Linked DNA regions of Pararoseomonas sp. SCSIO 73927. The protein of the gene in region 3 interacts with the protein of the main gene of each other region in a pairwise test. Links are inferred from orthologs where the notes say so. Each region holds a gene or a part of one and is shown on either strand. Other genes may lie near its edges.

What was found.
Region 1: the proteins of dnaE (region 3) and VQH23_RS18295 interact in binary tests that used the Escherichia coli proteins (3 or more experiments, as listed by UniProt). The link is inferred for Pararoseomonas sp. SCSIO 73927 from one-to-one orthologs.
Region 2: the proteins of dnaE (region 3) and dnaQ interact in binary tests that used the Escherichia coli proteins (3 or more experiments, as listed by UniProt). The link is inferred for Pararoseomonas sp. SCSIO 73927 from one-to-one orthologs.

Annotation. Positions count from the first base shown.
Region 1 is NZ_CP146232.1:3,884,163-3,893,172, reverse strand. Bases 6,015-9,010 are described here. They hold VQH23_RS18295 (aminotransferase), read right to left. Parts: upstream 8,119-9,010; coding sequence 6,910-8,118; downstream 6,015-6,909. Other genes in these bases: glnA (type I glutamate--ammonia ligase), read left to right, coding at 8,879-9,010; VQH23_RS18290 (P-II family nitrogen regulator), read left to right, coding at 8,418-8,756; VQH23_RS18305 (hypothetical protein), read right to left, coding at 6,015-6,742. Also shown: VQH23_RS18335 (M20 aminoacylase family protein), read left to right, coding at 1-713; VQH23_RS18330 (LysR substrate-binding domain-containing protein), read right to left, coding at 729-1,610; VQH23_RS18325 (acyl-CoA dehydrogenase family protein), read left to right, coding at 1,707-3,419; VQH23_RS18320 (tripartite tricarboxylate transporter substrate binding protein), read left to right, coding at 3,419-4,393; VQH23_RS18315 (SDR family oxidoreductase), read right to left, coding at 4,543-5,310; VQH23_RS18310 (PAS domain-containing protein), read right to left, coding at 5,365-5,838; more of VQH23_RS18305, read right to left, coding at 5,906-6,014. UniProt on the Escherichia coli protein: Shows aminotransferase activity with methionine and histidine as substrates, and to a lesser extent also with phenylalanine.
Region 2 is NZ_CP146232.1:2,187,844-2,196,668, reverse strand. Bases 2,273-5,083 are described here. They hold dnaQ (DNA polymerase III subunit epsilon), read right to left. Parts: upstream 4,121-5,083; coding sequence 3,425-4,120; downstream 2,273-3,424. Other genes in these bases: pckA (phosphoenolpyruvate carboxykinase (ATP)), read right to left, coding at 4,200-5,083; VQH23_RS10370 (M20/M25/M40 family metallo-hydrolase), read right to left, coding at 2,273-3,354. Outside these bases: VQH23_RS10380 (MBL fold metallo-hydrolase), read right to left, coding at 1-946; VQH23_RS10375 (LysR family transcriptional regulator), read left to right, coding at 1,067-2,005; more of VQH23_RS10370, read right to left, coding at 2,155-2,272; more of pckA, read right to left, coding at 5,084-5,804; VQH23_RS10355 (pyridoxamine 5'-phosphate oxidase family protein), read right to left, coding at 5,971-6,510; VQH23_RS10350 (response regulator transcription factor), read left to right, coding at 6,591-7,292; VQH23_RS10345 (hypothetical protein), read left to right, coding at 7,419-7,634; VQH23_RS10340 (stimulus-sensing domain-containing protein), read left to right, coding at 7,769-8,825. UniProt on the Escherichia coli protein: DNA polymerase III is a complex, multichain enzyme responsible for most of the replicative synthesis in bacteria. The epsilon subunit contain the editing function and is a proofreading 3'-5' exonuclease.
Region 3 is NZ_CP146232.1:3,989,818-3,999,791, reverse strand. Bases 3,186-7,145 are described here. They hold dnaE (DNA polymerase III subunit alpha), read right to left. Parts: upstream 6,836-7,145; coding sequence 3,386-6,835; downstream 3,186-3,385. Other genes in these bases: clpS (ATP-dependent Clp protease adapter ClpS), read left to right, coding at 6,903-7,145; VQH23_RS18850 (NADPH-dependent oxidoreductase), read left to right, coding at 3,186-3,379. Also shown: tsf (translation elongation factor Ts), read right to left, coding at 1-567; rpsB (30S ribosomal protein S2), read right to left, coding at 724-1,647; VQH23_RS18855 (hypothetical protein), read right to left, coding at 1,848-2,405; more of VQH23_RS18850, read left to right, coding at 2,552-3,185; more of clpS, read left to right, coding at 7,146-7,208; VQH23_RS18835 (ABC transporter ATP-binding protein), read right to left, coding at 7,205-7,900; VQH23_RS18830 (lipoprotein-releasing ABC transporter permease subunit), read right to left, coding at 7,893-9,146; proS (proline--tRNA ligase), read right to left, coding at 9,146-9,974. UniProt on the Escherichia coli protein: DNA polymerase III is a complex, multichain enzyme responsible for most of the replicative synthesis in bacteria. This DNA polymerase also exhibits 3' to 5' exonuclease activity. The alpha chain is the DNA polymerase catalytic subunit.

The DNA.
Region 1 (9,010 bases), 110 kb from region 3 along the record:
CGATGGACCGCGTCTACGGCCTGCACAATTGGCCGAGCCTGCCGGCCGGCGAGTTCTACTGGCGGGTCGGCCCTGTCATGGCGGCAGTGGCCGACATCCGCATCACGATCACCGGCCGCGGCACGCACGGCGCCATGCCGCACACGGGCAACGACCCCGTCGTGATCGCGGCCCAGATCGTCACCGCCTTCCAGTCCATCGTCGCCCGCAACGTGGAGCCGGTGGAGGGCGCGGTGGTGACGATAGGCGAGATCAAGGGCGGCAACGCCTTCAACGTGATCCCGGAGACGGTGACGCTGCGCGGCACGGCCCGTTGGTTCCAGCCGGAGGTGGGGGACATCCTCGAAGCCAAGGTGAAGGCCCTCGCCTCCGGCATCGCCGCCGCCTTCGGCGCGACCGCCGAGGTGATCTTCGAGCGGATGTACCCCGCCACGATCAACGAGCGGGAGAGCACGGGCCTGGCGGCCAACGCCGCGAAGGCCGTCTCTGGCGAGGCGCGGGTGAAGGAGCTGCCGAAGCCCACCATGGGCGGCGAGGACTTCGCGTTCATGCTGAACGCGAAGGACGGCGCCTACCTCATGCTCGGCGGGGGGCGGTCGGGCGCCGACCCGCAGGTCCACCACCCGCGCTACGACTTCAACGACGAGGTGCTGCCCGTCGGCGCCTCCTGGTGGGCGACGCTGGTGGAGCAGCAGCTCCCCCGGAGGGGCTGAGGCGCGGGGCGTGAACTAAGCGGCCGGGTCGCCGGCCTCTTCCCGCAGCCAGGCGCGGAGGGCGAAGAGGGCCGCATCCCCTTCCCTCTCCGCGTCGTGCAGCAGGGTGAAGCGCCGCGTCGTCGGGCGGATCAGGGGGTGCGGCACGGCCACCCGCCCGGCGGCGAGGTCCGGCCCCACCAGGGCGCGGATCGCCAGCGCGATGCCCAGCCCCTCCGCCGCCGCGTCCAGCGCCAGGGCGATGCTCTCGAAGCGCGGCCCCCGCGCGGCGTCCACCCCTTCGATCCCGGCCGCCGCGAGCCAGCGCGGCCAGTCATCCGGGCGCTGGCGGGAATGCAGCAGCGTCGCGCGCGCCCACTCGAAACCCGGCAGCAGGGCCGGGGCGCAGACCGGCATCATCTCGATCGGCACCAGCGGCAGGGCGGTCAGGCCGGGGCGCGGACGGGCATCGGCCACCGCAATCACCGCGTCGAAGGCGCCGGGGACGAGTTCCAGCGGGTCGGCGCTGGTCTCCAGCTCGATGTCCAGTTCCGGATGCCGTTCCCGCAGCCGGTTCCAGCGGGGGATGAGCCAGCGGCTGGCGAAGAGCGTGTAGGCGCCGATCCGCAGCCGCCGGCGCGGCCCGGCCTGCCGCATGGCGGCGAGCCCGGCCGCGATGCGGTCCAGCCCCTCCCGCGCCGCGGCGAAGAGGGCCTCCCCGGCCGGGGTCAGGGCAAGGCCGGTGCTGCTCCGCGCGAAGAGGGAGGTCGCAAGCTCCTCCTCCAGCGCGCGCACGCCGCGGCTCACTGCGCCGGGCGTCACCGAGAGTTCCCCGGCCGCGCGGGTCACGCTGCGGTGGCGCGCCGCGGCCTCGAAGCTGCGAAGGGCGACGAGGGAGGGCAGGCGCCGGTAGGTCATCGGGCGTTGAGCCTAGCTCAATAGCGGCGGCGAAGAAATCGATTGGCGGCGCGCAACGGCAGGATCAGCTTCCCGGCAAACAGAGAGGGAAGCGCCATGCACATCCGCCCCCCCGGCCCGGACCATGCCCCCCTGGCCGGCGCCGCCGCGATCCCGGACAGCCACGGGCTGAACCTGTTCCGCGCCGATCCGGTGCTGGCGCGGATGGCCGCGCTCTACCTGCCGGAGGAGCTGGCCGCGCACCTCTCGCCGCACCTGGACCGGTTGGGCGCCCTGGCGGGCGGCACGCTGGACGCGCTGGCCGCGGCGGCGGACCGCAACCCGCCCGTGCTGCACCAGCGGAACCGCCGGGGAGAGGACGCGCAGAGCGTCGAGTACCACCCGGCCTATCGCGAGATGGAGCGGCTGGCCTTCGGGGAATTCGGCCTCGCCGCCCTTTCCCACCGCGCCGGGGTGCTGGGCTGGGACGCGCCGATGCCGCCCGCCGCGAAGTACCTGCTGACTTACCTTTTCGTGCAGGCAGAGTTCGGCCTGTGCTGCCCCGTCTCCATGACGGACAGCCTGACGCGCACGCTCCGGAAGTTCGGCTCGCCCGAACTCGTCGCGCGCTACCTGCCCGCGCTGACGAGCCAGGACCTGGACGCGCTGAACCAGGGCGCGATGTTCATGACGGAGCAGGGCGCGGGCAGCGACATCGCCGCCACGGTCGTCCGCGCCTCGCCCCGGGATGACGGCACCTGGGCGCTGACGGGCGACAAGTGGTTCTGCTCCAACCCCGACGCGGAGCTGGCCATGGTGCTGGCCCGGCGGGAGGATGCGCCGGGGCTGCGCGGCGTCTCCCTGTTCCTCCTGCCGCGCACGCTGCCGGACGGCACGCCGAACCACCACCGCATCGTGCGCCTGAAGCCGAAGCTCGGCACGCGCTCCATGGCCTCGGGCGAGGTGACGATGAACGGCGCCGTCGCCTGGATGGTGGGGGAGCCGGAGGCCGGGTTCCGGCAGATGGCGGACATGGTGAACAACTCCCGCCTCTCCAACGGCGTGCGCGCGGCGGGGATGATGCGGCGCGCGGTGACGGAGGCGCTGTTCATCGCCCATCGTCGCGTGGCCTTCGGCAGGCGCCTGGTGGAGATGCCGCTGATGCGCCGGCAGCTCCTCAAGATGACGCTCCCGATGGAGCAGGCGCGCACGATAGTGTTCCAGACCGCCGAGGCGCTGCGCCGCGCCGATGCCGGGGAGGAGGGCGCCTACCCGCTGCTGCGGATCCTGACCCCGCTGCTGAAGTTCCGCGCCTGCCGAGACGCCCGCAAGGTGACGGGCGACGCGATGGAGGTGCGCGGCGGCTGCGGCTACATCGAGGAGTGGTCCGACGCCCGGCTGCTGCGGGACTCCCACCTCGGCAGCATCTGGGAGGGCACGAGCAACATCGTGGCCCTGGACGTGCTGCGCGCCGCGACGCGGGAGGGATCCCTGCCCGTGCTGCGCGGCCATGTGCTGGGCCTGCTGGGAAATGCCGGTGCGCTGCCTGAGGCCGCGCCGGCGCTGGACCGGGCCATCGCCCTGGCGGAAGCGGCGCAGGCCGATCCCGCGCTCGCGCGCCAGGCGGCCTCGGCGCTGTACCACGTGACCTCGGCCGCCGCGATGGCCTGGGAGGCCGGGCGGCTGGGCATGCCGGAGCGCCTCTCGCTCGCGCGCATGGTGCTGCGCCACCGCGTGCTGCCGCGCGATCCGCTGGCGACGGACGGGGACGAGGACGACGCACGGGACCTGCTGAACGATCCCGGCGCGCAGAAGGAGGAGAACGCCTGATGGACCGCCGCACGCTCCTGGCCGCCGCCGCGCTCGGCGCGCTGGCCCGCCCCGCCCTGGTTCGCCCTGCCCTGGCCCAGCCCGGCGCGAGGCCTGTGACACTGGTGGTGCCCTTCTCGCCCGGCGGGCCGACCGACCTGATCGCGCGACGCCTGGCCGTGAGCCTCGGCGAGGGGCTCGGCCAGACCGTGGTCGTGGAGAACCGCGCCGGCGCGGGCGGCAACATCGGCGCGGAGTTCGTCGCGCGCTCCGCGCCCGACGGCCACACCATCCTCTTCGGCACCTCCGGCCCACTGGCCATCAACAAGATGCTTTACCCCGGCCAGCCTTACGACCCCGTGAAGGACTTCACCCCCGTCGCGCCGCTGGGGCGCATCCCGAACGTGCTGGCGGTGAACGCGGGCGTGCCGGCGGGGAACGTGCAGGAGCTGATCGCGCTCGCGAAGCGGCAGCGGCTCTCCTTCGGCTCCTCCGGCAATGGCGCCTCCTCCCACCTCGCGGGCGCGCTGTTCAACACCATGGCCGGGACGAACATCGAGCACATCCCCTATCGCGGCACGGGGCCGGCGCTGAACGACCTCGTGGCCGGGCACGTCGCCATGGTCTTCACGGATGTCCTGACCGCCCTGCCCCATTTGCAGGGCGGGCGCGTGCGGGCGCTCGGCATCACCACCGCGGAGCGCTCCGCCGTGCTGCCGGACCTGCCGACCGTCGCGGAGCAGGGGCTGCCGGGCTACGACGCCTCCGTCTTCTTCGGCCTGGTCCTGGCCGCCAACACGCCCGACGCGGCGCGGGAGCGGCTGCGCGCCACCTTCGCCGCGGTGATCGGGCAGGCGGAGATGCGGAAATTCCTGGAAAGCCAGGGGATGCAGGTCGCGCCGGAGCTGACGCCCGCCGCCCTCACCGCGCTGATGGCGACCGAAACGGACCGCTGGGCCCGCGTGATCCGGGAGGCGGCGGTGCGGGCGGACTGAGCCCTGGCTCCCCACCCCAGCCTGGAGGCCAGCCCGACCCGCTCCGGCCCGACACCGGCCGGGGCGAGGGCGGCGGCGACGTTCACCTTCGCCGGGAAGCCCGGCACGACCGCCTGCCCGATGGCGGCCGTCCCTCCCGAGGCCGCCCGTCACACCACCGGCGAGAGCCCGCCATCCACGTTGATGGCGGTGCCCGTGACGTAGTCGCCCGGCGCGGTGACGAGCGCCAGCGCCATCGCCGCGAATTCCTCCGCCCTGCCCATCCTGCCCATGGGGATCGGCTTGCCGGCCTCCTCCATCCACTCCTCGTAGCTCTGCCCCCCGGGATTGGCGGCGTGGCGGCGCACCCACTGGTCGCTGTCGATCTTGCCGACGAGAAGCGCGTTGACGTTGATGCCCAGCGGTGCCCCCTCCCCCGCCAGGACCTTCGTCAGCGACATCCCGGCGGCGCGGGAGACGGCGGTGGGCGCGCCCGTGGGCAGGGGCGCCTTCGCCCCGACGTTCAGCACGTTGACGATCCGGCCCCAGCGCCGCTCCGCCATGCCCGTCCAGACAAGACGCGTGAGGCGGACCGCGGCGAAGAGCTTCAGGTCCAGGTCGGCCTGCCACTCCGCGTCCGTCACCTCCATGAAGGGCCCGCGCTTGGAAGTGCCGGCGTTGTTCACGAGCACGTCGATGCCGCCCAGCGCCGCCTCGGCCTCCGCATGGGCCCGCGCGCAGCCCTCCGCGGTCGCGATGTCGGCCGCCACGGGCACGGCACCGGGGAGCGACGCGGCCGCCTCCTCCAGCGCGCGGGGATCGCGAGCGACGAGCGCGACGCGGGCGCCCGCCCCGGTGAAGGCGCGGGCCATGGCCAGCCCGAGCCCGCGCGAGCCGCCGGTGATCAGGGCGCGGCGGCCCTCGAGCGTGAGTTGCAAGACAGGTCTCCGCTTCCTTCTCGCCCGGCAGTTCGCGGGCCGCGGCCCGCCCTGTCAACCGCGCGGCGGATCGCCGGCGGGGGTGCTGATCCCGACCCATTCGTGGATTGGCCCCTCGCGCCCGCCCGGCCCCGGGGCGCCGCGCACGGGGTAGGAACAGACCTGGTAACGGCACCAGGCCCCGTCCCCCGCCCGCCGGATGCGCAGCACGACATCGAGCAGCCCGTGCTCCTGCGCCTCCTCCCAGGCCCGCATGGCGACGCCCCGGTCCTCCGGATGGACCGCCGAGAGCCAGCCATGGCCGTGGCTCTGCGCCTGGTGCTGCCCGGTAAAGTCGAGCCACTGCGGCGAGGCCCAGGTCCAGAGACCCCGGCTGCAGGACAGCCAGACAAGCTGCGGGATAGCCTCCGCCAGCGTGCGGAACCGCGCGCGGAGCAGGTGGGGATCGGGATCGCTCTCCCCGGACACGGCGGGCGGCGCTTGGCCGGGGCTCCCAAACCGGGAGGAGAGGTCTTCGGCGCGATCCATCATGGCGCCGTAACGCCGCCCGGGCGCGATCGTCCGGCCCGCCCCGGCAGCCCGCAACGATCGCCTCTCAGCCCGGTTCCGGCACCCCGAGCGTGCGCCGCGCCCAGGCCCGGACGGGGGAGTGCAGATCCCCGGGCGCGAACTTGGCGCAAAAGATCTCCGGCCCTTCCCGCTCCAGCAGCGGGATGTGCTCGGCCCGCAGCATCGCCCGGTCCGCCAACTCGTAGCGGCGTGAGGAGGAGGCGGTCATCACCGCGTGGCGGACGCGCCGGATGCTGCGTTTCCCGACCACGGCCTCCACCACCGTCGGCAGGGCGAACTCCTCGTACGGGTAGTCGCCGCGCCAGTGGTTCTCGTCGAAGGGCCAGACCGCCATCATCTGGAAGAAGATCTCGGTCATCAGCGCGCGGGTGGCGAACATCCCCTCGTAGCGGGAGGTGAGGATGCGGCCGTCCCCGATCCGCTCGACGAAGGCACGGAGCCGCAAGTCGTTCGCCACCGGCTCCGCCCAGGCGCTCGTGCTCTTCGCCAGCTTCGCCACCCGCGGCTCGGCCAGGCCCAGATCGTGGGCGCGGATGTGCTCGCCCAGCCCGGGGCGGTAGGGGATATCGGATTCCGTGTGGAGGTAGACATGGGTGTACCCCAACCCCTCCCGCATCGCGTGCAGAAGGTTCAGCACGTGGCAGCCCAGGAAAGTCGGGCGGTGGGTCTCGAGGTGGACCGGGTTCACCGTGGCGTTCGGCGGCAGGACGAGCCCGTCCAGGATCCCGTGGCGCACGGATTCGCGGTTCAGGTGGATGATGTGGTGGCAGGCGGCCTCGCCGCCCATCGCCGCGTTGTAGAGCAGCAACTGGTCCCGGATCAGCTCCGGCTTCCGGTGGAAGATGCTGCTGACGAGGATCACGGGAGGCCACCGGCGCGGGGGAAGAATGGGCGACCTACGGGATTCGAACCCGTGACATCCACGACCACAACGTGGCGCTCTACCGACTGAGCTAAGGCCGCCATAGAAGCCCCGGAAGGCGGGCGGGATTTAGGGCGACGGGCGCCCGGCGTCAACCGCCGATCCCCTCACCCGGCCTCGCGCACGCCCTCCACCCGGGCGGCCTTCCAGGCGGCCAGCCGGGCCAGCGCCTCGTCCAGCACCGCATCCGCCTTGCAGAAGGCGAAGCGGGCGTAGTGGTTCGGGGCGTCCGGGCCAGCGTAGAAGGCGGAAACGGGGATGGCGGTGACCTTTGCCGTCTCCGTGATGTGCCGGCAGAAGGCTACGTCGTCCCCGGCGAAGCCCAGCGGGCGGAAGTCGGCGGTTACGAAGTAGCTGCCCCGCGCCTCCAGAACCCCGAAGCCGAGCGCCGTGAGCCCGGCCGCCAGCCGGTCCCGCTTCGCCTGCAAGGTGGCCGAAATGCCGGTGAAGTAGGAATCCTCCATTCCCAGCCCCACGGCGACGCCGCGCTGCAGGTTGGGCGGGGTGGTGAAGGTGAGGAGCTGGTGCGCCTTGGCGATGCTGGGCGCGAGCGACCGGTCGGCGGTGATGTAGCCCACCTTCCACCCCGTGAGACTGAAGGTCTTGCCTGCGCTGCCGATCCGCATGCACCGCTCCCGCATGCCCGGCAGGGTCATCAGGGGGATGTGCGACCAGCCGTCGAAGGTCAGGTGCTCGTACACCTCGTCGCAGATGGCGTAGGCGCCGTGGCGCGCCACCAGCTCGGCCACGAAGGCCAGCTCGGCGGCGGTGAACACCTTCCCGGCGGGGTTCATGGGGGAGTTGAGGAGGATGGCCTTGGTCTTCGGCCCGAAGGCGGCCGCCAGCTCCGCGCGCGGCAGCTCCCACTTCGGCGGGGTCAGGCGCACCAGCTTCGGCACGGCGCCGAGCATCCGCACCACCGGCAGGTAGGTGTCATAGAGGGGCTCGATCAGCACGCACTCATCGCCCGGGTCCAGCACGGCCATGAGGCAGGCCGTGATGGCCTCCGTCGCGCCGGAGGTGACGACCACCTCCGACAACGGGTCGATCTCCAGCCCGTAGAAGCGCCGATTGGCCGCGGCCACGGCCTCCCGCAGCTCCGGCACGCCGGTCAGCGGCGGGTACTGGTTGCGGCCGTCGAACAGGGCATCCGCCGCGGTGCGGACCACCGCCTCCGGCCCCTCGTAGTCCGGGAAGCCCTGGCCGAGGTTGATCGCCCCGTGCTGCACCGCCAGCGCCGACATCACCGTGAACACCGTGGTCCCGGTGGAGGAGAGAAGGGCGTTCTGGGGCTTGAGCGGGGCGTTCATGGGCATCGGCGCTTCCGGAAAGGCGAACATCGGCCCGCCCGGGGTGACGGGCGCGCCGGGGCAGGCACCATGATGGGGTCGCACCGGCCGCGGCGCAATCTCGCGGATCCGAAATGCCTGCGCTTTAGGCAGAATGCTTCAAGCCGGGGCGGGAGAGCCGCCGGGCGGCGAAAAATGGGATGCCGCCAAGCTTGCCCCTGCGGCACGGGCCGTGCAACGTCCGCCCGCCAGCGGCCCGCCACTCCGGGCCGTGGCCAAGACGCGGGAGGAGCGGGGGCGCCCCGCGCCCCCGGGACACGGAGCCGATGAAGAAGATCGAAGCGATTATCAAGCCCTTCAAGCTGGACGAGGTGAAGGACGCGCTGCACGAGATCGGGCTTCAGGGCCTGACCGTGGTCGAGGCGAAGGGCTTCGGGCGCCAGAAGGGCCATACCGAGCTGTACCGCGGCGCCGAGTACGTGGTGGACTTCCTGCCGAAGGTGAAGATCGAGGTGATCTGCTCGGACGACCTGGCCGAGCGCGCCGTGGAGGCGATCACCGCCGCCGCGCGCACCGGCCGGATCGGCGACGGCAAGATCTTCATCACCGACGTGCAGGACGTGGTGCGGATCCGCACCGGCGAGCGCGGCGAGGACGCCGTCTAGCGGTTTCCCGCGGCCGGCCCCTGCCCCGAGGCGAGACCCGGAGCGGGGCCGGTAGCGGGCCAGGGCGGGGCAGGCTATGCCCCCCGACTATCAGCGCATCTCAAGGGGAACAGGACCCGGCAATGGCGAACGACAAGGACAGCGTCTCCAAGGTGATGGAGATGATCAAGGAGAACAGCGTCGAGTACGTGGACTTCCGGTTCACGGACCCGAAGGGCAAGTGGCAGCACACCGCCCAGCACGTCTCCACCATC
Region 2 (8,825 bases), 1.8 Mb from region 3 along the record:
CCGTCCTCAGCATCCGCCCCAGGCCGGGAAAGGGGTAGTGGAAGCCGAGGACGAGGAGCCGGTCGGCCGCCGCCCGGTCGAAGATCCGGCGGCGCGCCTCCAGCGCGGCGTCCTTGTCGCGGTCCGGCCCCGGCCGCCAGTTGCGGTCGATGTTGATGACGGGGAGGTAGGCGAGGTCCGCCGTCAGCAGCAGCTGGTCGCGCCCGGAATGGACCAGGAGGGCGGCCATGCCCGGCGTGTGGCCGGAGGCGGCGATGGTGGTGAGGCCCGGCACGATCTCCTGCCCGGCCTCGTAGAGCCGCACGTCGCGCGAGACGGGCTCCAGGCCGCGCTTGATGGCGGCGGCGAAGTTGCGCCGGAACTCCGCCGGCACGGGCATGTAGGACAGGTCGGGCTCGCCGCGGACGAAGAAGTCCCAGTCTGCGCGGGGCACGAAGACCGCGGCCCGCGGGAAGGCGCGGCCGCCATCCGGCGCGCGCAGGTTGCCGACATGGTCGGGATGGGCGTGGGAGACGACGACGGCGTCGATGTCGCCCGGCGTCAGCCCGACCGCGGCGAGGTTGGCGAAAAGGCGCCCGCCATTCGGCCCCATGCTCTGCCCGGCCCCCGCCTCGAGCAGGATGCGGCGCCCGCCCGTCTCGATCAGCAGCGTGTTGAGGTTCAGCGTCATGTGGTCGGCGGGGAGAAAGGCGTTCCGCAGCACCGCACCCAGCTCGGCCTCCGGCGCGTCGCTGGCGTAGACCCGGGGCGGCCCGCCGATCACGCCGTCGCTCAGCACCGTCGCGGCGACCTCCCCCACCCGGAAGCGGTAGTGCGCGGCGTTGCCGATCGGGGCCACGGCGCCCTGCGCCAGGGCGGGCCGGCCGGGTCTGCCGGTCAGCGCCGCTCCCGAGGCGGCGGCCGCCGTCAGCATGATGGTGCGACGGTTGATGGTCAGGCGTGTCACGGGGTTGCCGTCCTCGATCCCGGCGGCCGCGGCGTGCGGCGCCTGCCCCCGGAAATGACACCCCACCGGCGCCCGAATAAGCTGGCAATGGATGCCAGGCCTGATAACCCTGGCTTCCCAATGAAGCCGCTCCGCCTCGACAGCCTGGACGTCCTCGCGGCCATCATCCGGCACGGCGGCTTCCGCGCCGCCGCGGCGGAGCGGGGCGTCTCCTCCACCGCGCTGAGCCAGACGATCCGCGCCCTGGAGGACGGGCTGGGAATCCGCCTGCTGAACCGGACGACGCGGAGCGTCGCGCCCACGGAGGCGGGCGCGCGGCTGCTCGAGCGCCTCGTGCCGGCGCTGCAGGAGATCAGGACGGCGATCGACGAGCTCGACGGGCTGCGGGAGAGGCCATCGGGCACGCTGCGGATCAACGCGCCCGGCCCGGCCGTGGATCACGTGCTGTGCCCGCTGGCCTTCGAGTTCATGGAGATCCACCCGGAAGTCCGGGTCGAGATCATGAGCGACGCGGCCATCGTGGACATCGTGGCCCAGGGCTTCGACGCCGGGGTGCGCTTCGGGCAGCAGCTGGACCAGGACATGGTGGCCGTCCCGCTGGGGCCGCCGCTGCGCTACGCGATCGTCGCGGCGCCGTCCTACCTGCGGCGGAACGGCGAGCCGGGCAGCCCGCAGGACCTGGTCGGGCACGCGTGCATCCGCCGGCGCTTCCCGGGCGGCACGCTGGCCCGCTGGAAGTTCGAGAGGGGCGGGGAGGCGGTGGAGATCGTCCCCAGCGGCCGCCTGACGCTGAGCTCCGCGCACCAGGAACTGGGCGCCGCCCTCGCGGGACAGGGAATTGCCCACCTGCTGGAGGACTACGTGCGGCCCTCCCTCGCGGAGGGCTCGCTCGTCGAAATCCTCCGGGACTGGAGCCAGGACCTGCCGGGGTGGTTCCTCTACTACCCGAGCCGGCGGCACCCCAGCGCCGCGATGAGGGCGTTCCTGGACCTCGTCGCCGCCCGCCGCGTGCGGCCACCAGGCCCAGGCCCGCTGAGTCCAGGGCAGCGCCCGATGTGATCGGCCGATGGCAGGGCGGCCGGAGGTGCGGGGATGGCTGACCTGCCCAGGCCGAGGACAGGCCGCGCACGGCGATGCGCCGCGACCGATGCGCCCGCGTCCTCCTCCCCGCCAGCACCGCCCTCCCCGGCATCGAGGAGGCCCGGGCCCTAGGCCTCCATGTCGGCCGTCTTCAGCAGGGTGGCGAAGGCGAGCTGCATGTCGTGCAGGGTCTGCCCCGGCTCCACGTCCACCCACTCGTCGAGCGAGTGCGCACCGGCGCCGGCACCGGCGCTGAGGGCGATCCCGGGAACGCCCATGGAGATGGGGATGCTGGCATCGGTGGAGCTGGCGACGGCCTTGGGCGTGAAGCCCAGCGCCTTCGCGGCGGCGGTGGCGTTGGCCACCAGGGCGCTGTCGCGGTCGATGGCGCCGGCGGGGCGGTCGCCGATCTTCTTCCACTCGGCGGTGATGGCGCCCTTGGCGGTGCTGCGGGCGGCGTTCTCCGCGTCCACGGCCTTCCCCACGATCGCCTTGAAAGCGGCGTCGATGCGGGCGAGCTCCTGCGCGGAGTCCGAGCGCAGGTCCACCTCCAGCCACACCTCGTTCGGGATGGAGTTCACAGAGGTGCCGCCGCCGAGGACGCTGGCGCTGAAGGTGGTGCGGGGCGAGGCCGGGACCGGCATGCGGGAGAGGCCGGCCATCGCCTCGGCGAGCGCGAAGGAGGGGCTGACGAGGCCGAAATCCATGAAGCTGTGCCCGCCCGGCCCGCGGAAGGTGACGCGGTAGCGGAGCGAGCCGGTGGCGCCGGAGACGATGGTTCCCATGCCCATCGGGCCTTCCACCGAGATGAAGGCGGCGATGCGGCCGGCGTAGCGCCCTTTCTGGAAGAGGTGGCGGATGCCGCGCAGGTCCCCCAGCCCTTCCTCGCCCACATTGCCGACGAAGAGGATGTCGTGGCGCGTCTGGATGCTGGCGGCGTCCATGGCGCGGAGGAAGGCAAGGTTCATCGCGAGGCTGCGCGTGTCGTCGCCGATGCCGGGGGCGTAGAGGCGCGTGCCCTCGCGCCGCACCTTCAGGTCGGTGCCAGGGGGGAAGACCGTGTCGAGGTGAGCGGCGACGACGATGAGTTGACCGTTGCCGAGCCCGCGGCGAAGGCCCATCACGTTGCCCTCCTCGTCGGTCTCGCACTCCTCCAGCCCGGCCTCCCGCAGCATCTCCAGGTAGGCGGCACCGCGCTCGGCTTCGCCGAAGAAGGGGGCAGGGATCTCCGTGAGCCGGATGGTCTCCTCGACGAAGCGCTCGTGGTTCGCCGCCAGGTGGCGCAGCGCCTCCTGATAGACGGGGCTCTTCATCACGCTCTCGACCATCTGCCGTATCCCCTCGCGGAGCGGATGCCATGCGACGGGCGGGCGGGGATGTCCAGTGCGGGGACGGGTGCTAGGACGCCGCGTCCAGGCCGGCCCAGACCGGATCCTTCAGCTTGCTGGTGAAGGCCGCGTGGCGCTCCATCTCCTCCGGCGTGTTGGCGATGGGGCGCGGCGTGCGGGCGATGGGGCCGGCCGTGGTCGCGAGGCCGCTGCGGTTGCCGCCGAGGGCGGTGGCCAGCGCCAGGCCGGGCTGCTTGCCGCCCATCAGCTCCAGATAGACCTGGCCGAGGAGCTGCACGTCCAGCAGCGCGTTGTGGGTGGTGCGGGCCGAGAGGTCGATGCCAAAGCGGCGGCAGAGGGCGTCGAGGCTGTTGGGCAGGCCGGGGAAGCGCTTCTTCGCCATCTCCAGCGTGTCCACCATGCGGCTGCGGGGGATGCGCGGCGTCTCGCAGCGGTCGAACTCGTAGTCCAGGAACTTGAAGTCGAAGGGGGCATTGTGGGCGATCACGGGATCGTCCCCCAGGAACTCCAGCAGCTCCGGCAGGATCGCGGCAAAAAGGGGCTTGTCCGCCAGCATGGAGGCGGTGAAGCCGTGCACCTTCGTGGCCTCGGGGGGCACGTCGCGCTCGGGGTTGATCAGCTTGTGGAAGTGCCTGCCCGTCGGCATGAGGTTGACCACCTCGATGGCCGCCACTTCCAGCACGCGGTCGCCGGTGGCGGGGTCTAGGCCGGTGGTCTCGGTGTCGAGGATGAGGGCGCGGGACATGCCGGGAATATAGACCCGCCGGGCCGCGCAACCCAGGGAAAGAGATGGGGGAGGGCCGAGAAGCCCTCCCCCATTCGCGTCAGGCCGCGGCCTTGATGGCGGCCTTCTTCACGTCCTCGCTGACGGTGCCGGCGAAGGTCTCGAAGTTGCCCTCGAACAGGCCCTGCAGCTTCTTCGCCGTGGCGTCGTAGCCGGCCTTGTCGGCCCAGCTGCCGCGGGGGTTCAGCACCTCGGCGGGCACGCCCTCCAGCGCCTTCGGGATCGAGAGGCCGAAGAAGGGCTCCGTCTCGAACTCCACCTTCGCCAGGCTGCCGTCCAGCGCGGCGCGCAGCAGGGCGCGGGTGTGCTTGATCGACATGCGGTGGCCGGTGCCGTAGCTGCCGCCGGTCCAGCCGGTGTTCACCAGCCACACCTGGGCGCCGTCGCGCTCGATCAGCTCCGCCAGCATCTTGCCGTAGGTCTCGGGGTGGCGCGGCAGGAAGGGGGCGCCGAAACAGGTGGAGAAGGTGGCCTGCGGCTCCTTGCCCAGGCCCTTCTCCGTGCCCGCCACCTTCGCGGTGTAGCCGGACATGAAGTGGTACATGGCCTGCGCCGGGGTCAGCTTCGCAATCGGCGGCAGCACGCCGAAGGCGTCGGCCGTCAGCATCACCACGTTCTTCGGCAGGCCGGCCTGCCCGCCCGGGACCGTGTTCGGGATGAACTCGATCGGGTAGCAGGAGCGGGTGTTCTCGGTCAGCGAGCCGTTCTCGAGGTCGAGGTTCCCGCGCTCGTCGCCGATCACGTTCTCCAGCACGGCACCGAAGCGGTGGGAGGCGTCCCAGATCTGCGGCTCGGCCTCGCGGGAGAGCTTGATGACCTTGGCGTAGCAGCCGCCCTCGAAGTTGAAGACGCCCGTCTTCGTCCAGCCGTGCTCGTCATCGCCGATCAGCGCGCGCTCGGGGTCGGAAGACAGGGTGGTCTTGCCGGTGCCGGAGAGGCCGAAGAAGAGGGCCGTGTCGCCGCCCTTGCCCACGTTGGCGGAGCAGTGCATCGGCAGCACGCCCTGCGCGGGCAGCAGCCAGTTCATCACGGTGAAGATGCTCTTCTTGATCTCGCCGGCGTAGGAGGTGCCGGCGATCGCGATGATCTTCTTCGCGAAGGAGAGGGCGATCAGCGTGGTGGAGTTCGGGCGGCCGCCGTGCTCGGGCTTCGCCTCCATCTCCGGGGCGTGCAGGATCACGTAGTCCGGCTCGAAGCCGGCCAGGTCCTCCGCCGGGGGGCGGATGAACATGTTGCGGGCGAAGAGGGCGTGCCAGGCGTTCGTCGTCACCAGCCGCACCTTGATGCGGTAGGCGGGGTCGGCGCCGGCGTAGAGGTCCTCGGTGAAGAGCTCGGGCTGCTTGCCGAGATAGGCGCGGACGTCGGCGGTGAAGGCCTCGAACTTCGCGGGGTCGAGCTTCTGGTTGACCTTGCCCCACCAGATCTCCTTCGTGACCTCCGGATCGTCGGCCACGAACTTGTCGGCGACGGAGCGGCCGGTGTGCACGCCCGTAACGCCCATGAAGGCGCCATCGGCGGAGAGGCGGCCCTCGCCCCGGCGCATGGCGTGCTGCACGAGGCCGGGGGCGGTCAGGTTGGCGTGGATCTCGAAACCCGACTGGACGCCGGTGCCGGAGAGCGCCCGGGCGTGGGAAATCTCGTTCATGCTAAGCGCTTTGCCTCTGATGGACCGGACCGGGGAGGGGCTGATCCGCGTCCCTCAGAGGATTGTAGCCTCGACAGGGGGTCAAAATTAAGGCTGGATGATAGGGGCCCGGCAAAATAACCGTCCGGTTACTTAGCAAGTGCAGCATGGCACCGGATTCGTGTCGTTACGCCTCCCCCGCCTCAGGCCGCAGGGCCGCGGCGCGCAGCCGGTGCGCCCGGCCGAAGCCGAGCACCAGCAGCGCGCCACCCGACTCGACCCGCCAGAGGGAGAAATCCGCGAAATCGGCGTAGGGCTCGGCATAGGGGTGGCGGGCCAGCCAGACCGCCTTCAGCTCCGGGTCGTCCACGGGCTCGGCCACCCCCGTCACGCTCACCCGCGGGGTGGTCTGGGGGTTGGGGCCATCCGCCGCGCCCTGGAAGAGAACCGCGCAGCGGCCGTCGCGGCGGAGCTGGCGCGTGTGCTCCGAGAGGGCGGAGAGGAAGAGCAGCACCGCCCCGTCCGGCGCGACGGCGGGGGTGACGAGGGAGGCGAAGGGCTGCCCGCCCTCCCCCACCGTGGCGAGGGTGGCGGAGGCGGCGCCGCGCATCAGGCGGCGGGCCTGGAGAGCCGGGTCGGAGGCCAAGTCGGGGGCCAAGTCGGGGGCCGGATCGGCCTCCCGATTAACGGCGGGGCCGCCTGCCTCTCCCGGTTTGTCCTCTGCCATGGCATCCTCCGCTCCATCTGGCCGCCATATTTGGCCGCCATCCTGTCGCGCCGCCGCGACCAGGCCTTCAGGGACGCCCGATGCCCCATACCATCGCCCTCGTCGATGACGACCGCAACATCCTCACCTCCGTCTCCATGACGCTGGAGCAGGAGGGCTTCACCGTCCGCACCTACACGGATGGCGAGAGCGCGCTGCAGGGGCTGATGGCCCGCCCCGTGGACCTCGCGGTGCTGGACATCAAGATGCCCCGCATGGACGGGATGGAGCTTCTGCAGCGCCTGCGCCAGCGCAGCGGGATGCCCGTGATCTTCCTCACCAGCAAAGACGACGAGCTGGACGAGCTGATGGGCCTGAGGCTGGGGGCGGACGACTACATCACCAAGCCCTTTTCCCAGCGCCTGCTGCTGGAGCGCATCCGCACCCTGCTGCGCCGGAACGAGGCGAGCCGGGCGGAGGGCAGCGGCACCCCCCAGGGCGGCGTGATCGCCCGCGGCGACCTCGTGCTCGATGAGACGAAGCACACCTGCACCTGGAAGGCGAAGCCGGTGCAGCTGACAGTGACGGAGTTCCTGCTCGTGAAGGCGCTGGCCGTGCGCCCGGGCATGGTGAAGAACCGCGACCAGCTCATCGACGCCGCCTATGGCGAGAACATCTACGTGGATGACCGCACCATCGACAGCCACGTGAAGCGCGTGCGCAAGAAGTTCCGGGCCGTGGACGACAGCTTCGGGCAGATCGAGACGCTCTACGGAATCGGGTACCGCTACAAGGAAGCGTGAGGATCCATCCGCTGGGTGGATGGCTGGTATCCGCTCGCTCGAGTGGAAGGCGACGGGGGGCGAGCGCATATCGCTCGCAACAGACGACGACATAGTGCCGCCGCCTAACACTCAAGGCATGATTTCATGTTCAACCTTCGCAACCTCGCCCTCGCCGCCGCCCTGATCGGCGGCGCGCTGGCCTCCGCCCCCGCCTTCGCCGACCAGGACCGCGTGCCCGAGGGCGCCACCGCCTCCGGCGCCTGGGTCTCGGCGCCCAACAGCCGCACCCCGCTCGCCGGCGCCGGGCAGAGCTTCCTGGAGCGCACCGGCGCGACGGGCGGCGCCGGCCAGCAGAACTGAGCCGCCGCTTCGCCCCTTGGGGCGGCTGAAGGGGGCCGCCGGTTCGTCCGGCGGCCCTTTTTCGTGCGCGCCGCCCCGGGAATGCCACGCCCCGGCCTCACCCTCGGCCGCGGAACTGCTGTAGGCTGCGCCCCATGCCGGACGCCAGCGGCCCGATCCTGACCGAAATTCCCCCCGCCGTTCCGCTGGAGCGGCGCGGCCGGAACCGGCGCGTCTCGCCGCTGCTCCGGCGCATCCTGCTGGTGAACATGCTGCCGCCCTTCCTGCTGGCGGCCACCCTCCTCTACCTGGACCAGTATCAGGACGGCCTCCTGGCCGCCGAGGTGCAGGGGCTGCGGACCCAGGCCCGCATCTACGCCAACGGCATCGCCGAGGCCGGGGTGCGGATCCAGGACGACCGCGCGACCCTGGTGCCCGACACCGCCCGCCCCCTGCTGCGCCGCCTGACGGAGCCGAGCCCGGGCACCCAGGCGAAGCTCTTCGACAACAACGGCCTGCTGGTGGCCGACAGCCGCGTGCGGGAGGGGCCGGGCGGCGCGATCGTGACCGAGCCCCTGCCCCCGCCGGAGCAGCCGGGACCGGTGGCCGGCTTCATCGGCCGCCTCTACGAGCGGGTGCTGGACTGGTTCCCCCGCCCCCGCGTGCGCGGCCCGGCCGTGGTGGTCGATGAGAGCGCGGGCGCCGCCTCCTTCGACTGGCAACCCGATCTCGGCCCGGACCGGCGGGAGGAGCTGCGCCTGGCGCTGGAAGGCGGCGTGAACCCCTACGTCCGCCGCACCGGGGATGGCCGCCTTCTCGTCTCGGTGGCCGAGCCCGCCCGGCGGGCCAACCAGCCCGTGGGCATCGTGCTGCTGACCCGCGAGGCGCGGGAGGTGGACGAGCGCGTGATGGAGATCCGCGGCTCCGTCCTCGCCCTATTCGCCATGGCGCTGGCGCTGACCGTCGCGCTCTCCGTCTATCTCGCCCGCACCCTCGCCTCACCGATGCTGGAACTGGCGGCCTCGGCCGCCTCCATGCGCCAGGGCAAGGGGCGGGGCGGGTCGGTTCCGGCGCCGCTGATGGGCCGGCAGGACGAGATCGGCACCCTCGCCCGCGCGCTGCAATCCGGCGCCAACGCCCTCTGGGCGCGGGTGGACGCCAACGAGCGCTTCGCGGCCGACGTGGCGCACGAGCTGCGGAACCCCCTCACCT
Region 3 (9,974 bases):
GATCTGGCGGCCGAGCATCAGCACCGCATCGCCGCCGTCCGGGGCCTCGAGGGCGGCGAGCACGCCGATCTTGCCCAGGCCCGGCTTCACGGCGGAGTGGACATAGGTGGCGACGGCGCCGGAGGAGACCGACAGCACCTTGGCGCGCCGGATCGACATGTTCTCGCCGATGGTCGCGATCAGGCGGGTGACCTCGTCGGCCACCGTGTGGCCGGCGCCGGGGTACGGGGCGGCCTTGATGGCCTCCACGTCCTCGCCGACCTCGAGGGCGACCTTGGCCACCGTCTCGACCAGGCCCTGGAACTGCTCGTTGCGGGCCACGAAGTCGGTCTCGGCGTTCACCTCGACCATGGCGGCCTTCGTGCCGGCGGCGACGACGCCGATCAGCCCCTCGGCGGCCACGCGGCCGGACTTCTTGGCGGCGGCGGACAGGCCCTTCTTGCGCAGCCAGTCGATCGCGGCCTCCGCGTCGCCGTTGCTCTCCACCAGGGCCTTCTTGACATCCATCATGCCCGCGCCGGTCTTCTCGCGCAGGTCGCGGACCATGGCTGCCGTGATCTCGGCCATCTCTCGTCTTCCCGTCCTTGGGGCGGCGTGACCCAGGGCTGGCCCCGGGCGATTCGTGCCGCCGCTGTATGCGACACGCCGGGGCAGCAAGGCCACCCCGGCGCGTTCATGTCATTGCGAGCCCGGGCGGGAAGCCCCGCCCCGGCCCGCGGGCGATCAGCCGGCGTTGTTGCCGTCGTCGCGGTTGGCCTGGACCATCGTCTCCATCTCGCCCGCGCCCATGCCCGAGGTGGGGCTGGACTGCACGGCGCCCTCGAGAGCCGGGGCATCGGCCAGCTCGGCACCGCCGAGGGCCTCGGGGATGGCGCCGGCGCCCGGCAGGCCGTCCTCGTCCGGAAGCACCTCGGAGGGGAGGTCGGCCTGGGCGCCGACATCCATGCCGGAGGCGGAGAGCTCGGCGGAGATGCCGTCGAACACGGCCGCGGCCATCATGTCGCAGTACAGGTTGATGGCGCGGATGGCGTCGTCATTGCCCGGGATCGGGAAGGCCACGCCGGAGGGATCCGCGTTGGAGTCGCAGACGGCAATGACGGGGATGCCGAGCTTGTTGGCCTCCTCGATCGCCAGCTTCTCCTTAATCGTGTCGATCACGAAGATCACGTCCGGCAGGCCGCCCATCTCGCGGATGCCGCCCAGCGCCCGGTCCAGCTTCTCGCGCTCGCGGGTCAGCATCAGGATCTCCTTCTTGGTGAGACCCGTGGTGTTGCCGGCCAGCTGCTCGTCCATCTGCTTCAGGCGCTTGATGGAGCCGGTGATGGTCTTCCAGTTGGTGAGCATGCCGCCCAGCCAGCGGTGGTTCACGTAGTACTGGCCGCAGCGGGTCGCCGCCTCGGCCACGTAGTCCGCCGCCGCCTTCTTCGTGCCGACGAAGAGCACGCGGCCGCCGCCGGCCACCACGTCGCGCACGGTGCGGAGCGCGCGGTCCATCAGCGGCACGGTCTGCTGCAGGTCCAGGATGTGCACCTGGTTGCGCACGCCGAAGATGTAGGGGGCCATCTTCGGGTTCCACCGGCGGGTGTGGTGGCCGAAGTGGACGCCGGCCTCGAGCAGGCCGCGCAGGGTAACCTCAGGCATCGCCATCGGGCGTGTCCTTCCTTCCGATATGATCCGGTTGGGCCTCCGCGGTGCTGTGCCCTCGGGATTTTCCTTCGGAAAACCCGGGGGACCGGACCCTGCCGCTTATCTCGGAAGGGCGCGCCGCGTGCGGATTTGCCGGGCGTGGGAGGTCCCTCGCCCGGCGGGGCCGCATATCGCACGCGGCGCGCGGCCGGGCAAGTGGTTCAGGAGGCCAGGGCGGCCTCCAGCCGGGCCAGCGCGGCCTTCTCGGGCGCGGAAATCCCGCCCAGCAGGCCGAGCAGGCCGCCCTTGGCCTCGGCGAGTTGCACCGCGCGCTCCATCACGCGGTGCCGCAGCGCGCCCCGCGCCTCCGTGCCCAGGGCGTGGACGGTGTCGGTCCAGGCAGAAACCAGTTCCGCGGGAGGCGGCGACGAGAGCCAGCGGGAGAGAAGGGCCTGCCCGTCGCTGCCGGCATCCAGCCCCACGGCATGGGCGGCGTCCAGGACCGCCCGGCGCTCCCGGTCCCCCATCATCCCGTCCGCCCAGGCGACGACCACCAGCGGCACGATGGACAGGGCCGCGACGGTGCCGCTGCCGATGCCGAGCGAGACGAGCCGGTCCAGCAGCGCCGGGTCCCGCAGGCCGGAGACCTCGGCCAGCTGGTCGCGCTCCGGCCTCCCGGGATCGGCCGCGCGGAGGCGGCGGATCAGCTCGTCGCTCTGCTGGGCGAAGAACGCCTCCTCCAGCGCGCGGCGACGGTCGTCCAGGAAGTCCCTGCTCATGCGATCCTCCTCGTGGCGGGCACCCCTCCGGGGCACCCAGAACAAAGGAGAGGTTGGGCGCGGGCGGGGCCGGTTCCAATGGGTGGGCCGCAAGGGGGGCCGGTGGCAGTCTGCGCCGCGACACGCGCCGACAGGACCAAGCCCCCATGACCGACTCCGCCGAGGCCCCTCTCTCCGCCCCGGATCTCCGTTACGGCATCCCCGGCCTGCCGCCGGGGCCGAGCAGCCCGATGATCGAGGCGATGCTTGCCCACCGCTCCTACCGGAACTTCCTCGACCGGCCGTTGGAGCCGGGGGCGCTGGAGACGATCGTGGCCGCCGCCTCCTCCGCCCCCTCCTCCTCCAACATGCAGACTTGGAGCGTGGTGGCGGTGGAGGATCCCGCCTGGAAGGACCGGCTGGCAACGCTGGCGGGGAACCAGGGCTTCATCCGGCAGGCGCCGCTCTTCCTGTGCTGGATCGCCGATCTCTCGCGGCTGGACCGGATGGGGCAGGCGCACCAGCAACAGCTGGCCGGGCTGGACTACCTGGAGAGCTTCATGGTCGCGCTGGTGGACGCCGCGCTCGCCTCCCAGAACGCGCTGCTCGCGGCGCAGTCGATCGGGCTCGGCGGGGTCTATGTCGGGGCGCTGCGGAACCGGCCGCCGGAGGTGGCGGCGGAGCTGGCCCTGCCGCCCAGGGCCTTCGCCGCCTTCGGCCTGGCGGTCGGTTGGCCCGACACGGAGGCGCGGGCGGAAGTGAAGCCCCGCCTGCCGCAATCCCTGGTCCTGCACCGCGAGACCTACGGCACCGCGGGCGAGGAGGCGGCCGTGGCGGCCTACGACCGGGTGCTGGCCGGGTTCTCCGAGGCGAACGGCATGGGCCGGGCAGACTGGACGGGGCGGATGCTGAAGCGCGTGGCCGGCCCGGAGTCCCTCAGCGGCCGCCACACCATGGCGGAGACGCTGCGGGCGATGGGCTTTCCGCTTAAGTAGCCCTCCTCAGGCCGCGATCTCCACCGCCTCGATGCCGGGCAGCACCTTCAGCGCCTGGGCGAGCCGGGGGGAGACGTTCCAGCGCCCGGGGAGGGCCAGCTCCACTTCCTGCCCCGGACCGGTGCGGGGGATGAGCACCACCTCCCCCCTGCCCCGCCCTTCCCGCTCCAGGATGCCGTGCAGGGTGTCCAGCACCTCCATCGAGGCGAACTCGATCCGGAGGGAGGCGGGGATGGACTGCGCGGCCGCCTCCAGCGGCTCGCAGTCCATCGCCGTGAGCCGAACCGCCTCCCCGTCCACCTTCACCTCGGCGCTGAAGAGCACGGCGTTGCCCTCTGTCAGCATGTCCCGGCACTTGCCGAGAACCTCGGAGAAGCAGGTCACCTCCGTGCTGCCGGAGAAGTCGGAGATCCGGATCCAGGCCATGCGGCTGCCGGTCTTCGTCGTGCGCTCCTTCGTGCCGATCACCGTGCCGGCGAGCTTCAGCCGCGCGGCGCCGGCCTGGGCGCGCTCCGTCATGCGGGCGATGGGGCAGACCTTCAGCTTCGCCAGGGCGTCCTTGTAGGCGTCCAGCGGGTGGCCGGAGAGGTGGAAACCGATCGCCTCCGCCTCGCGCTCCAGCCGTTCCAGCTGCGGCCAGTCCGGCATGTCGCGCAGGCGCAGCGGCGGCATGTCGGCGGAGGCGCCGGGCGCGCCGAAGAGGCCGATCTGGGCGCTGGACCGGTCCTCGGCCGCGGCCTGGGCCCGGCGGATGATGGCTTCCGCCCCCTCCGTCACCTTCGCCCGGTTCGGGTCCAGGCATTCGAAGGCGCCGGCGCGGGCCAGGTTCTCCACCTGCATCTTGTTCAGCAGCTTCGGGTCCACGCGATCCGCGAAGTCCGTGAGGGACTTGAACGGCCCGCCCTCCTTCCGCGCGCGCACGAGGTCCTGCATGGCGCCCTGCCCGACGCGCTTCACGGCAGCGAGGGCGAAGCGGATGGACTTCTTGCCGTCCTCCTGCACCTCCACCGCGAACTCGGCATCACTGCGGTTCACGTCCGGCGGCAGCACCTTGATGGCGAGGCGCGAGGCCTCCTGCAGGTGGGAGGCAAGCTTGTCCGTGTTCGTCATGTCGAGCGACATGATGGCGGCCAGGAACTCGGTCGGGTGGTTCGCCTTCAGCCAGGCGGTCTGGTAGGACACCAGCGCGTAGGCGGCGGCGTGCGACTTGTTGAAGCCGTACTCCGCGAAGCGCTCCATCAGGTCGAAGATCTCGCCCGCCTTGTCCTGGGGAATGCCGTTCTTCACGGCGCCCTCGGTGAAGATCTTGCGCTGCGCCTCCATCTCGGAGCGGATCTTCTTGCCCATGGCACGGCGCAGCAGGTCGGCGCCGCCGAGCGAGTAGCCCGCCAGCTCCTGGCTGATCTGCATCACCTGCTCCTGGTAGACCAGGATGCCGTAGGTCTCCTCCACCAGGCTCCGCATGGCCGGGTGCACCGGCTCCCAGGCCTGGCCGTGCTTGCGGGCGCAGTAGGCGGGGATGTTCGCCATCGGGCCCGGGCGATACAGCGACACCGCCGCGATCAGGTCCTCGAACCGGTCCGGCCGCATCATGCGGAGGACGTCCCGCATGCCCTGGCTCTCGAACTGGAACACGCCGGCCGCGTCGCCCTTCGCGAGCATCTCGTAGGATCGGGCGTCGTCCAGCGGGATGGTGGTGATGTCGATCTCCACCCCCTGCCCCTTCAGAATGTCCAGCGCGCGCTGGATCACCGTAAGGGTCTTGAGGCCGAGGAAGTCGAACTTCACCAGCGACGCGCTCTCCACGTACTTCATGGAGTACTGGGTCACCAGCATCTCGGAGCGCGGGTCGCGGTAGAGCGGCACGATCTCGATCAGCGGCCTGCGCCCGATCACCACGCCGGCGGCGTGGGTGGAGGCGTTGCGGTACAGCCCTTCCAGCTGCAGCGCCGTCTCCATCAGGCGGTCCACGTTCTCGTCCGTCTCGCGCATCTCCCGCAGACGCGGCTCGCCGTCCAGCGCCTCCTGCAGGGTGGGCGGCTTGGCGGCGTTGAAGGGGATGAGCTCCGCGATCTTGTTCACCTGGCCGAAGGGCATGCCCATCACGCGGCCGACGTCGCGCACCACCGCCTTCGCCTGCAGGCGGCCGAAGGTGATGATCTGGCCCACCTGCTCCGGCCCGTACTCCTGCCGGACGTACTCGATCACCTCCTCGCGCCGGTCCTGGCAGAAGTCGATGTCGAAATCCGGCATCGAGACGCGCTCGGGGTTCAGGAAGCGCTCGAACAGCAGGCCGAAGCGCATGGGGTCGAGGTCGGTGATGGTCAGCGCCCAGGCGGCCACCGACCCGGCGCCCGATCCGCGGCCGGGGCCCACGGGGATGTCGTGCGCCTTCGCCCACTGGATGAAGTCCGCCACGATCAGGAAGTAGCCGGAGAAGCCCATCCTCTCGATGATGCCGAGCTCGAAATCCAGCCGCTCGCGGTAGGCGGGCCGGGCCTCCTCGGGCGTCCCCTGGGCGTCCAGGCGCTTGTCCAGCCCCTTGCGGGCCATGTCCTGCACGATGTCGGCCTCGGTCAGCCCTTCCTGCACCTTGCGGCTGATGGGGAGCTCCGGCTTCTTCGTCTCCGCCATCACGGCGCATTTGCGGGCGATGGCCAGGGTGTTGTCGCAGGCCTCCGGCAGGTCCTTGAACAGTTCCCGCATGGCGGCGGGCGGCTTGAACCAGTGCTCGGGCGTCAGGCGGCGGCGATCCGGCTCGGCCAGCGTGCGGCTCTCGGCGATGCAGAGCAGGGCGTCGTGCGCCTCGTGCCCGGCGGCGTCCTTAAAGTACACGTCATTGGCCGCGACGATCGGCAGGGCGGCGGCATCGGCGATGGCCAGCAGCCCCGGCTCCACCGCCCGGTCCCGCTCAGTGCCGTGGCGGGTCAGCTCGACCGCCAGGTTGTCGCCATAGGCCTCGCGCAGCGCCGCCAGCAGCGCTTCGGCCTGGGCGCGGCGGCCCTCGGCCAGGAGCCGGCCGAGCGGGCCCAGAGTGCCGCCCGTCAGCAGGAAGATGCCGGACGCGTTGGCCTGCAACTGGTCCAGGGAGATGGCGGGCTTGCCCGAGGGGTCCTCCCCCAGCCAGCCGAGGGAGGAGAGGCGCTGAAGGTTCTCCAGCCCCGGCCTGTCCATCGCCAGCGCCACCACCGGGTCGGGCGGCAGGCGCGCGGCCTCCGGCCGCTCCGGCTCCTTCTGCCGGGCCAGCCAGAGCTGGCAGCCGACGATGGGCTGCACCCCCTCCTTCACGGCGTACTGGCTGAACTCCAGGGCGCCGAACATCACGGCCGTGTCCGTCAGCGCCAGGGCGGGCATCCCCGCCTTCCTCGCCAGGCCAGGCAATTTGTCGGCCTTGATGGCGCCCTCCGCCAGGGAGTAGGCGGAGTGGACGTGGAGATGGACGAAGCTGCCGGACATGGGGGAGATATAGGCGCTCTCCCGCCCCGCCGCAGCAGATTCCGGGACCGCGAAGGAGGTTGCGGACATGCCGGAAACCGTGAGCCCCCCGCGCGTGGAGGAGGTGGTGAAGCCCGCGCGGCCGCCCCTGCACAAGGTGATTCTGCTGAACGACGACTACACGCCCCGCAACTTCGTGGTGCGCGTGCTGAAAGCGGAGTTCCGCATGGATGAGGGCGGGGCGTCGCGGGTGATGCTGACGGCCCACCAGAGGGGGTCCTGCGTGGTGGCCGTCTTCACGCGGGAGATCGCGGAGGAGAAGGCCGCCCGCGCCACCGACATGGCCGGGCGGGAGGGCTACCCGCTGCGCTTCACGACCGAGCCGGAGAACTAGCCCGGGACCACCATCCCCTCCCGCAGCGTCACGGTGCGGTCCATCCGCGCCGCCAGATCCGGGTTGTGGGTGGCGATGAGGGCGGCGAGCCCCCTGCCCCGCGCCGCCGCCAGCAGCTCCGCGAAGACGCGGTCCGCCGTGCCGGCATCCAGGTTGCCCGTGGGCTCATCGGCCAACAGGACCTTCGGCGCATTGGCGAGGGCCCGCGCGATGGCTACCCGCTGCTGCTCCCCGCCGGAGAGGCGGCTGGGGCGGTGGTCCCGCCGATCTTCCAGGCCGAAGGAGCCGAGCAGCTCCCGCGCCCGCGCCTCCGCCTCGCGCCGAGGCTTCCCGGCCGCGAGCTGGGGCAGCACCACATTCTCCTCGGCCGTGAACTCCGGCAGGAGGTGGTGGAACTGGTAGACGAAGCCGATCGTCTCCCGCCGCAGGGCGGTGCGGGCGTCGTCGCCGAGGCCGCCGGAGTCCCGCCCCTCGACCAGCACGGCGCCGGCATCCGGCTTCTCCAACAGTCCGGCGACGTGTAGCAACGTGGACTTGCCGGTGCCGGACGGGGCGACGAGGGCGACGATCTCGCCCGCGCGCAGCTCCAGCGCCGCGCCGCGCAGCACGGGCAGCTCCCCGGCCTCCGTGCGGTAGCGGCGCTCCACGCCCTGAAGGGCCAGCACGGGAGAGGAGAGCAGGGAGTTAGCCATTGCGCAGGCCCTCCACCGGGTCCAGCCGCGCCGCGCGCCAGGCCGGGTAGATCGTGGCGAGCAGCGAGAGACCGAGGCCCATCCCGACCACCTGGGCCACCTCCATCGGCTCCACCACCGCGGGCAGCCGGGTGAGGAAGTAGACCTCCGCGTTGAACAGCTCCGTGCCGGTGAGCGACTGAAGTACCTGCCGGATGCTCTCGATGTTCAGGCAGAAGGTGAGGCCGATGGCGAAGCCGATCAGCGTGCCCGCCACGCCGATGGAGGCGCCAGCGAGAAGGAAGATGCGCAGGATGGCGCCGCTGGTGGCGCCCACCGTGCGCAACACCGCGATGTCCCGCCCTTTGTCCTTCACCAGCATGATGAGGGACGAGATGATGTTGAAAGCGGCCACGATGATAATCAGGGTGAGGATGAGGAACATCACGTTCCGCTCCACCTGCACCGCCGCGAAGAAGGAGGAGTTGCTGGCCTGCCAATCCAGCACGCGCACGGGGCGCCCGGAGAGCGCCGCGTAGATGGCCCGCGTCGCGTCGCCCACCCGGTCCGGGTTCTGGACGAACACTTCGACCTGCGTCGCCGTGTCGCGGTGCTGGAAGTAGACCTGGGCGGCGTCCAGCGGCAGGAAGACGTAGCTGGAATCGTACTCCTGCATGCCCGCCTCGAACATCGCCACCACTTCATAGGCCTTGAGACGCGGTACGGTGCCGACGACGGTGGCGCGGCCCTGGGGCGAGACGAGGGTGATCCGGTCCCCGATCCGCAGCCCCAGGCGTCGCGCGAGGCGGTTGCCGACCACGATCGTGTCCTGCTCCCCGAAGCGCTGCAGGCTGCCGGCGCGGATGTTGTCCGCGATCAGCGGCCGGGCGCGCAGGTCCTCCGGACGGATGCCGCGCGCGAGGCCGCCGGTGGCGCCGCCGCCCTCGCTGGTGAAGAGCACCTGCCCCTCCACGATCGGCGTGGCGGAGACGATGCCCGGCAGACCCCGCACGCGGACGGCAATGTCGTCGAAGTCGCGCAACCCCTCGTTCGTCTGGGAGTAGACGCCGAGATGCCCGTTCAGCCCGAGGATGCGGCCCAACAGCTCGTGCCGGAAGCCGTTCATCACGGAGGTGACGATGATGAGGGTCGCCACGCCCAGCGCGATCCCCACCAGGGAGAAGATCGCGATGACGGAGACGAAGCGCTCGCCCTTGCGGGCGCGCAGGTAGCGGAAGGCGACGGCGCGCTCGAAGGGCGAGAACATCAGGAGAGGGTGGCCTTGATCTTCGCCAGCGCCTCGTCCAGCGGCAGCTCCAGCCGCTCGCCGGTGGCGCGGCGCTTCAGCTCCACAATGCCCTTCGCGGCGCCGCGCGGGCCGATGATGGCCTGCCAGGGATAGCCGATCAGGTCGGCATCGGCGAACTTCGCGCCGGCGCGCTCGGGCCGGTCGTCGTACACCGCCTCGCCCGGAAGCGCGGCGTAGACCTGCTCGCACAGCGCGTCCGCCGCCGCGTCGCCGGGCTTGAGGTTGAGGATCGCGCAGGCGAAGGGCGCCACCGCGTCCGGCCAGATGATGCCCTCCTCGTCGTGGCTCGCCTCGATGATGGCGCCGAGCAGGCGGGACACGCCGATGCCGTAGGAGCCCATTTCCGGGTTCACGGGGGTGCCGTCCGGCCCCGCCACGGTCAGCCCCATGGACTTGGAGTACTTCGTCCCGAAGTAGAAGATGTGGCCCACCTCGATCCCGCGTGCGGTGATCTGGCTCTCGGCGGGGATGGCGTCCCAGGCCGCCTCGTCGTGCTTCTCGTCCGTCGCGGCGTAGCGGCTGGTCCAGAAATCCACCACCGGCGAGGGGTCACCCGTGCCGGTCCCGTCCTGCTCCAGCACGTCGAACTCCAGCAGATCCTTGTGCAGATACACGACGCTCTCGCCCGTCTCCGCCAGGATGATGAACTCGTGGGAGAGGTTGCCGCCGATCGGGCCGGTATCCGCCTGCATCGGAATGGCTTTCAGCCCCATCCGCGCGAAGGTGCGGAGATAGGCGCGGAACATCTGCCGGTAGGACTGGCGCGCCGCCTCCGCGTCCAGGTCG